Linked DNA regions of Pseudoduganella albidiflava. The main gene of each other region encodes a partner of the protein of the gene in region 2 in a complex. Links are inferred from orthologs where the notes say so. Each region holds a gene or a part of one and is shown on either strand. Other genes may lie near its edges.

Region 1 (4,232 bases), 1.2 Mb from region 2 along the record:
CCGTATGGCCGGTTCGGGTCCGCCAGGCCGGCGCGCGAACGGCGGATCGCGTCGGCCACGGCGTTGATCGCCTCGTCCTGCCCCACCACGCGCTCGTGCAGCTTTTCCTCGATGTGCAACAGCTTGTCGCGCTCGCCCTGCATCATGCGCGACACGGGGATGCCGGTGGCGCGCGACACCACCTCGGCGATCTCCTCGGCGCCCACCTGCGTGCGCAGCAGCTTCGGCTTGTCCTTCGCTTCATCGCCGTTCGAGGATTCCGCCTGCTTCAGCTGCGCTTCCAGCTCGGGCAGCCGGCCGTACTGCAGCTCGGAGACGCGCTGCCAGTTCGATGCGCGCGTGGCTTCCTCCATCTCCTGGCGGATGCGCTCGATCTCTTCCTTGATGTGCGTGGTGCCCTGCACATTGGCCTTCTCGGCCTTCAGCACTTCCTCGAAGTCGTTGTACTCGCGCTGCAGCTTGGCGATTTCCTCGTCGATCAGGTCGAGCCGCTTGCGCGAACCTTCGTCCTTCTCGCGCTTGACCGCTTCCTTCTCGATCTTCAGCTGGATCAGGCGGCGTTCCAGCTTGTCCATCACCTCGGGCTTGGAATCGATCTCGATCTTGATCTTCGACGCGGCTTCGTCGATCAGGTCGATCGCCTTGTCGGGCAGGAAGCGGTCGGTGATGTAGCGGTGCGACAGCTCGGCCGCCGCGATGATGGCCGGGTCGGTGATCTCCACTTTGTGGTGCAGCTCGTACTTGTCCTGCAGGCCGCGCAGGATGGCGATGGTGGCTTCCACGGTGGGCTCGTCGACCAGGATCTTCTGGAAACGGCGCTCCAGCGCGGCATCCTTCTCGATGTACTTGCGGTACTCGTCCAGCGTGGTGGCGCCCACGCAGTGCAGCTCGCCGCGCGCCAGCGCGGGCTTGAGCATGTTGCCCGCATCCATCGCGCCCTCGGCCTTGCCGGCACCGACCATGGTGTGCAGCTCGTCGATGAAGACGATGGTCTGGCCCTCGTCCTTGGCCAGTTCATTCAGCACCGATTTCAGCCGCTCCTCGAACTCGCCGCGGTACTTGGCACCGGCCAGCAGCGCCGCCATGTCGAGCGACAGCACGCGCTTGCCGCGCAGCGAATCGGGCACCTCGTTGTTGACGATGCGCTGGGCCAGGCCCTCGACGATCGCGGTCTTGCCGACGCCGGGTTCGCCGATCAGCACCGGATTGTTCTTGGTGCGCCGCTGCAGCACCTGGATCGCGCGGCGGATCTCGTCGTCGCGGCCGATCACCGGGTCGAGCTTGCCCTGGCGCGCCCGCTCGGTAAGGTCCATCGTGTATTTCTTCAGCGCCTCGCGCTGGCCTTCCGCTTCCTGAGAATCGACCTTGCCGCCGCCGCGCACGGCCTCGATCGCCGTTTCGAGGGATTTGCGCGACAGGCCGTTCTCGCGGGCCAGCCGGCCGGCGTCGGACTTGTCGTCCGCCAGCGCCAGCAGCACCATTTCGCTGGACACGAACTGGTCGCCGCGCTTCTGCGCCTCGCGGTCGGCCAGGTTCAGCATGTTGACGAATTCGCGGCTGACCTGCACGTTGCCGCCGGTGCCGGACACCTTCGGCAAGCGCTCGATGGCGCCTTTCAGCGCCGCGGCCAGGCCGCCGACGTTGACGCCGGCGCGCTGCAGCAGCGAGCGCGTGCTGCTGTCGTCCTGGTTGAGCAGGGCCGTCAGCAGGTGCACGGGTTCGATATAGGGGTTGTCGCTGCCGACGGCCAGGCTCTGGGCGTCGGCAAGTGCTTCCTGAAGTTTTGTAGTAAGTTTGTCTTGACGCATGGCGCTTCGCTCCAAATTTTATCTTCCGATAAGGTGCGGCTGCGCAATCGCTATTTCAAGACGCCCTGCGAAATGGCTGGGTTCCGGCTGCAGCCGGGATCATTTCTCCCACTTGTCCAGCGCGTGGTCGTCGCTGACACGCGCATCGACCCAGCGCGCCCCTTCCGGCGTCTGTTCCTTTTTCCAGAACGGCGCCTCGGTCTTCAGGTAGTCGATGATGAACTCGCAGGCTGCGAATGCGTCGCCGCGATGCGCGGACGTGACCGCCACCAGCACGATCTGGTCGCGCGGCAGCAGCGGGCCGACGCGGTGGATCACCAGCGCATCGTGGACCGGCCAGCGCGTGCAGGCCTGGTCGATGATGCGCTCGATCGACTCTTCCGTCATGCCCGGATAATGCTCCAGTTCCATCGACGCCACCTGCGAACCTTCGTTCAGGTCGCGCACCGTGCCCACGAAGGTGACGATGGCGCCGGTCTTCGGATTGTCCGCGCGCAGCCGCGCCACTTCGGTGGAAAGGTCGAAATCCTCGGGCTGGACGCGCACCCGCGCCATCCCGCCATGGTTCTCCTGCCGGCTCATCGCCCCTCCGCGCCGATGCGGCGGAACAGCGCCTCGATGCGGCTGGCCGTGCGGTCGTCCAGCAGCGCCGGCAGCGCGCACAGCTGCACGAACTGGGCCGCCTGCGAACCCGCCGCGCCGGATTTCTGGCCGGACTTCAGGGAATCCTGCAGCACTTCGACCTGCATCTTCAGGCGGTCGCGCGCGAATTCCGGGCCGCTGTCGATGCCGGCCACGATTTCCTGGCGCAAGACCTCGGCCAGCAGCCGCGAACGGTTCGCTTCCAGCGTGCCGGCATACGCGCCGCGCGCGCCGGCATCCGCCGCGGCGGCCTGCAACGCGGCATGGAAGCGGCCATGCAAGGTGCGCTCGTGCTCGGCCGGCAGCGCTGGCAGCGCGGCCCAGCGGCCCTTCCACTCCTCGCTATCGACCGGACCAGGCGCTGCCACGGCATGTTCCAGCGCCTGCACCAAGCGCAGCTTGTCGCGCAGCGCGTTGGCCTGCGCCGTACCGGCACGCTTGCGCACGGCATCGGCTTCGCCCTGCAGCTTCGCCACGGCGGCGCGGTAGCGGCCTTCGATGCGCGCCTCGGCTGCGCGCGGCACGGGGCCGCTCGCATGCCACGCGGCGGCGGCATCGCGCAGCGCCTTGCCGATCGCGCCCTGGCGGGCCTTGTCGTCGCCCTCCGGCGCGAACGCTTCGAGCTGCGCGCAGATCGCCTCGCGGGCATGCAGGTGCGCCTTGCGCTCATGGTCGGCCGCGTGGGCCGATTCCTTGCGCTTGGCAAAAATCGTGTCGCAGGCGCTACGGAATTTCTGCCACAGGGCCTGTTCCTGCCGGCGCTCCAGCGGCAGCGCCTTGGCATGGCCCTGCCAGGCTTCCTGCAGGCCGCGCAGCGTGTCCACCGTGTGCCGGTCGGCCGGGTCGAGCTTGTAGACTTCCTCGATCAGCTGCTCGCGGCGCGCCACCTCGATCGCGCGCTGCTCTTCGAGCGGCGCCATCAGCGTTTCCATGGCCTTGCCGAACGCGGTATCGAGGCGTTTCTTGTCCTTGCGGTCGATCGTGCCCAGCCGGCTCCAGGCCTGGCGCAGCCGCTGCGACGCGGAAGCCAGGCCGCGCCAGTCCTCGCGCGTGGCCGGCGAATCGGCCACCAGCGCGTTGACTTCGTCGACCATGGCCTGCGCCTTGGCGGCGTTGGCGTGGCGCTCGTCCGCCAGGTGGCGGAAGTGCGCGGCGGCCGGCGCGTAGGCGGCGGTGCAGGCGGCATCGAACTTTTCCCACAAGCTCTTCGGCGCGGCGCCGGAAACGCTGTCCAGCGCTTTCCAGCGCTCGCGCATGGCGCTGACCTTCCTGGCCAGCTCACTCATCGGCAGGTTTTGTGCGGGCAATTCCTCGACGGCATGCACCAGTTCTTCACGGGATACATTGCCGCCCCAGCGAGCCCAGGCGGACAGCCGCTTGTACTCGGCGCGCACGTGCGCCAGGCGCTCCGATTGCTGGGCCGTCAGGCGGCCCGTCTTGCTGTCCTTCAGGGTCTTGTCGTGTTCGGCGGCGGTGTGCAACTGGCCCTGGGCCAGTGCCGCGTCCATGGCCTCGACCAGCGCCATGAAGCGCTCGTTCGCCTCGCGGTCGGCCGGCGTGACCTTCTTTTCCTTCGGCGGCCGGGCCGGCGCGGCACCCGGCTGAGCTGGCTGGCCATCCACGGCAGCCCCAGGCCCGCCCTGCGCCTGGCTGTTCGCCTCGCTGGCCGCCTTGCTGTCCTGCTCGTTTCCGCCACCTTGCGCCGTGGCATCAGGCTGATCCTCTGTGCCGCCCTGCGCCGTTGCGCCGGCCGGCGCCGTTCCGCTCTTCTGCTGATTTCCG
Region 2 (3,154 bases):
GCCGGTCGGGGCCTCCCAATCGACCATCTCGCCGGCCACGAACACGCCCGGCAAGGCGCGCACCATGGTGCCCTCCAGCGCCTCGAACGCCACGCCGCCGGCACTGCTGATGGCTTCGTCGATCGGGCGCGGCGCGCGCAGCGTCAGCGGCAAGGCTTTCAAGGCACGGGCCAGCGCCACGGGATCGGCGAACTGCTCCTTGCCCAGGCATTCGTGCAGCAGCCCCGCCTTCACACCCTTGATGCCCAGCCGCCCCTGCAGGTGGCTGGACATCGAGCGCGAGCCGCGCGGCCGCGCCACTTCGGCCAGCACGCGGTCGGCCGGCAAATCCGGCAGCAAGTCCAGCTCGACGACAGCGCTGCCGTGCAATGTCATCTGGTCGCGCACGGGCGCCGACAACGCATAGATGAGGCTACCCTCGACGCCCGTCGCCGTGACGACGAACTGGCCCTGCTTGCGGACGGGCTGCCCGTTCCCGTCCGTCCATGACGCGGCGACCGTGGTGAGCGGCTGGCCGGCATACCGTTCCGAGAACAGCGGGCTCCAGTCCACGTCGAAACCGCAATTGGAGGGCCGCAGCGGCGCCACCTCGATGCCGCGCGCGGCCAGCAGCGGCAGCCATGCGCCATCGGAGCCCAGCCGCGCCCAGCTGGCGCCGCCCAGGGCAAGCACCGTGGCATCGGCCCGCGCGAGCAATTCTCCGGCGGGCGTATCGAAGCGGAGCGCGTGATCCGCCCATCCGGTCCAGCGATGGCGCTGGTGGAAATGCACGCCCGCCTCGCGCAGGCGGTGCAGCCATGCGCGCAGCAGCGGCGCGGCCTTCATCTCGGTCGGGAACACGCGGCCGGAGGTGCCGACGAAGGTGTCGATGCCCAGGCCGTGCACCCAGTCGCGCACGGCATCGGGGCCGAACGCGTCCAGCATCGGCCGCAGCGCCGCGGCGCGGGCGCCATAGCGCGTCACGAATCGTTCGTAGGGTTCGGCGTGGGTGATGTTCATGCCGCCGCGGCCGGCCAGCAGGAACTTGCGGCCGACGGACGGCATCGCGTCGTACAGGTGGACGTCGAACGCGCCGGTGCGCGACAGCGTTTCGGCGGCCATCAGGCCGGCCGGTCCGCCGCCGACGATCGCCACGCGCGGGCGGGAAGTGTCGGGGGATGCAGGGGTCATCATGAGGAGCGAGATTGTAGTGCAAAACGCGCCCCGCCCCGGCATACTGGTGGCCTCGCAAGGAAAATCACCGCTGGAGACGCCATGGGCCCGCTTTTCTGGATCAAACGCTACCTGCTCGCGGCCGTGCCGCTGTTCGCCTTCCTGGCGGCGGTGGAATGGGCCAAGGGCACCACGGCGCCGGCGGACATCGCCAGCGCCGCCATCTGGGCCGCGGTGGCCGCCGCGATCTTCACGGGCGCCGCGTGGAACCGCTACCGCAAGGCGCTGGCCTGCGCGGCATGCGACGCGGTGCCGCCGAAGCCCGCCGCGGCGCAGGCACCACGCCGGAAGAAGAAATAGACGAGAAGGAAGCGAGGGGTAGAACGCGTAGCGGCAGGCCGCTGGTATATACTCAGCCGCCCGTTACCGGCGGGAAGAACGCCACCTCGGCGTTCTCGCTCAGCGCTTCGGCGCCGTCGCACATGCGCTGGTTGCATGCCATGCGCAACGCGCGCCCTTCGCCCAGCGCCTCGGCCCACACGCCGCCCCGGGCGACCAGCAGGTCGCGCAACGCGCCCACCGTGCCGACATCGGCCGGCACCTCGATGGTCTCGCCGCCGCTGCCCAGCTTTTCACGGACACTGGCAAAAAACTTCAGGTTGATTCGCATATCAGTACAGCAGTTCGGTAAAGGGAATGAAGCGCACGGTGTCGCCGGCGCTGATCGGCTGGTCGGCCGGGTTGTCGATCAGGCCATCGCCCCACACGGTGGAGGTCAGCACGCCCGAGCCCTGGTTGGGGAACAGGTCCAGGCCGCCGTGGGCATTGATGCGCGCGCGCAGGAACTCGTTGCGGCGGTCGCCTTTCCAGTCGAAGTCCGCGCGCAGCGGGAACACGCGCGGCTCGCTGCCCGCGTTCACGCCCTGCAGCTTCAGCAGGAATGGCCGCACGAACAGCAGGAACGTCACGAAGCTCGAAACCGGATTGCCCGGCAAGCCGATGAAGAAGGCATCGGCCACTTCGCCGAACGCCAGCGGCTTGCCCGGCTTGATGGCGATCTGCCACATGGCCAGCTTGCCTTCCGCTTCCACGGCCGGCTTCACATGGTCTTCCTCGCCGACCGACACCCCGCCGGACGTGATGATCAGGTCGCTGCCCGCGGCGGCCTGGCGCAGCACGGCGCGGGTGGCGTCCAGGCTGTCCGGCACGATGCCGAAATCGGTCACGTCGCAGCCCAGGTTTTCCAGCAGCGCGCGCAAGGTGAACCGGTTCGAGTTGTAGATGCCGCCCGGCGCCAGCGGCTCGCCAGGCATGGTCAGCTCGTCGCCGGTGAAGAACACGGCCACGCGCACGCGGCGCAACAGCGGCAGGCTGGCCAGCCCGATCGAGGCGGCCAGTCCCAGTTCCTGGCTGCGCATCCGCGTACCGGCCGGCAGGATCACGCTGCCGTTGCGGATATCCTCGCCCGCGCGGCGGACCCATTCGCCGGACTTGGGCGCATGGCGAATCGTGACGGTGTCGCCCTGCGCCTCGCACTGCTCCTGCATCACCACCGCATCGGCCCCTTCCGGGATGAATGCGCCGGTGAAGATGCGGGCGGCCGTGCCGGGCTGCAGCGGCTCGCCCACATGGCCGGCGGGAATGCGCTGCGAGATGGGTAAAGTGATCGGCAGCGTGGCGGAGCCGCCCGCGCAGTCGGCGGCGCGCACCGCATAGCCATCCATCTGCGTGTTGTCGCGCGCCGGCACGTCGAGGCTCGACACGCAGTCGGCGCCCAGCACGCGGTCGTTGGCCTCCAGCGTGGGCACCGTCTCGATCTCCGCCACGGGGCGGCAGGCCGCCAGCAGGAAGTCCAGCGCCTGCTGGCGCGACAGCATCGGCTTGCGCGCGCCCGTCATGTCACAGGGCCGTGCCGGCGGCGTCGACGTTGGCGGCGATGTATGCCTTCATCTTGTCGACGTCGGGCGGCATCACCGTGTACTTTTGCGGCAGCGACTCGATA

Evidence for each region. The genes of interacting proteins can lie anywhere in the genome.
Region 1: the proteins of moaD (region 2) and moaE are in contact, whole or in part, in a crystal structure (PDB 1FMA), measured with the Escherichia coli proteins. The link is inferred for Pseudoduganella albidiflava from one-to-one orthologs.

Annotation. Positions count from the first base shown.
Region 1 is NZ_CP036401.1:1,757,946-1,762,177, reverse strand. The notes cover bases 650-3,648. They hold moaE (molybdopterin synthase catalytic subunit MoaE), read right to left. Parts: upstream 2,391-3,648; coding sequence 1,908-2,390; downstream 650-1,907. Other genes in these bases: EYF70_RS07560 (DUF349 domain-containing protein), read right to left, coding at 2,387-3,648; clpB (ATP-dependent chaperone ClpB), read right to left, coding at 650-1,808. Also shown: more of clpB, read right to left, coding at 1-649; more of EYF70_RS07560, read right to left, coding at 3,649-4,232. UniProt on the Escherichia coli protein: Converts molybdopterin precursor Z to molybdopterin. This requires the incorporation of two sulfur atoms into precursor Z to generate a dithiolene group. The sulfur is provided by MoaD.
Region 2 is NZ_CP036401.1:3,006,123-3,009,276, reverse strand. Bases 194-3,154 are described here. They hold moaD (molybdopterin converting factor subunit 1), read right to left. Parts: upstream 1,823-3,154; coding sequence 1,565-1,822; downstream 194-1,564. Other genes in these bases: thrC (threonine synthase), read right to left, coding at 3,052-3,154; EYF70_RS12465 (molybdopterin molybdotransferase MoeA), read right to left, coding at 1,824-3,050; EYF70_RS12475 (hypothetical protein), read left to right, coding at 1,255-1,512; EYF70_RS12480 (TIGR03862 family flavoprotein), read right to left, coding at 194-1,170. In the rest of the region: more of EYF70_RS12480, read right to left, coding at 1-193. UniProt on the Escherichia coli protein: Involved in sulfur transfer in the conversion of molybdopterin precursor Z to molybdopterin.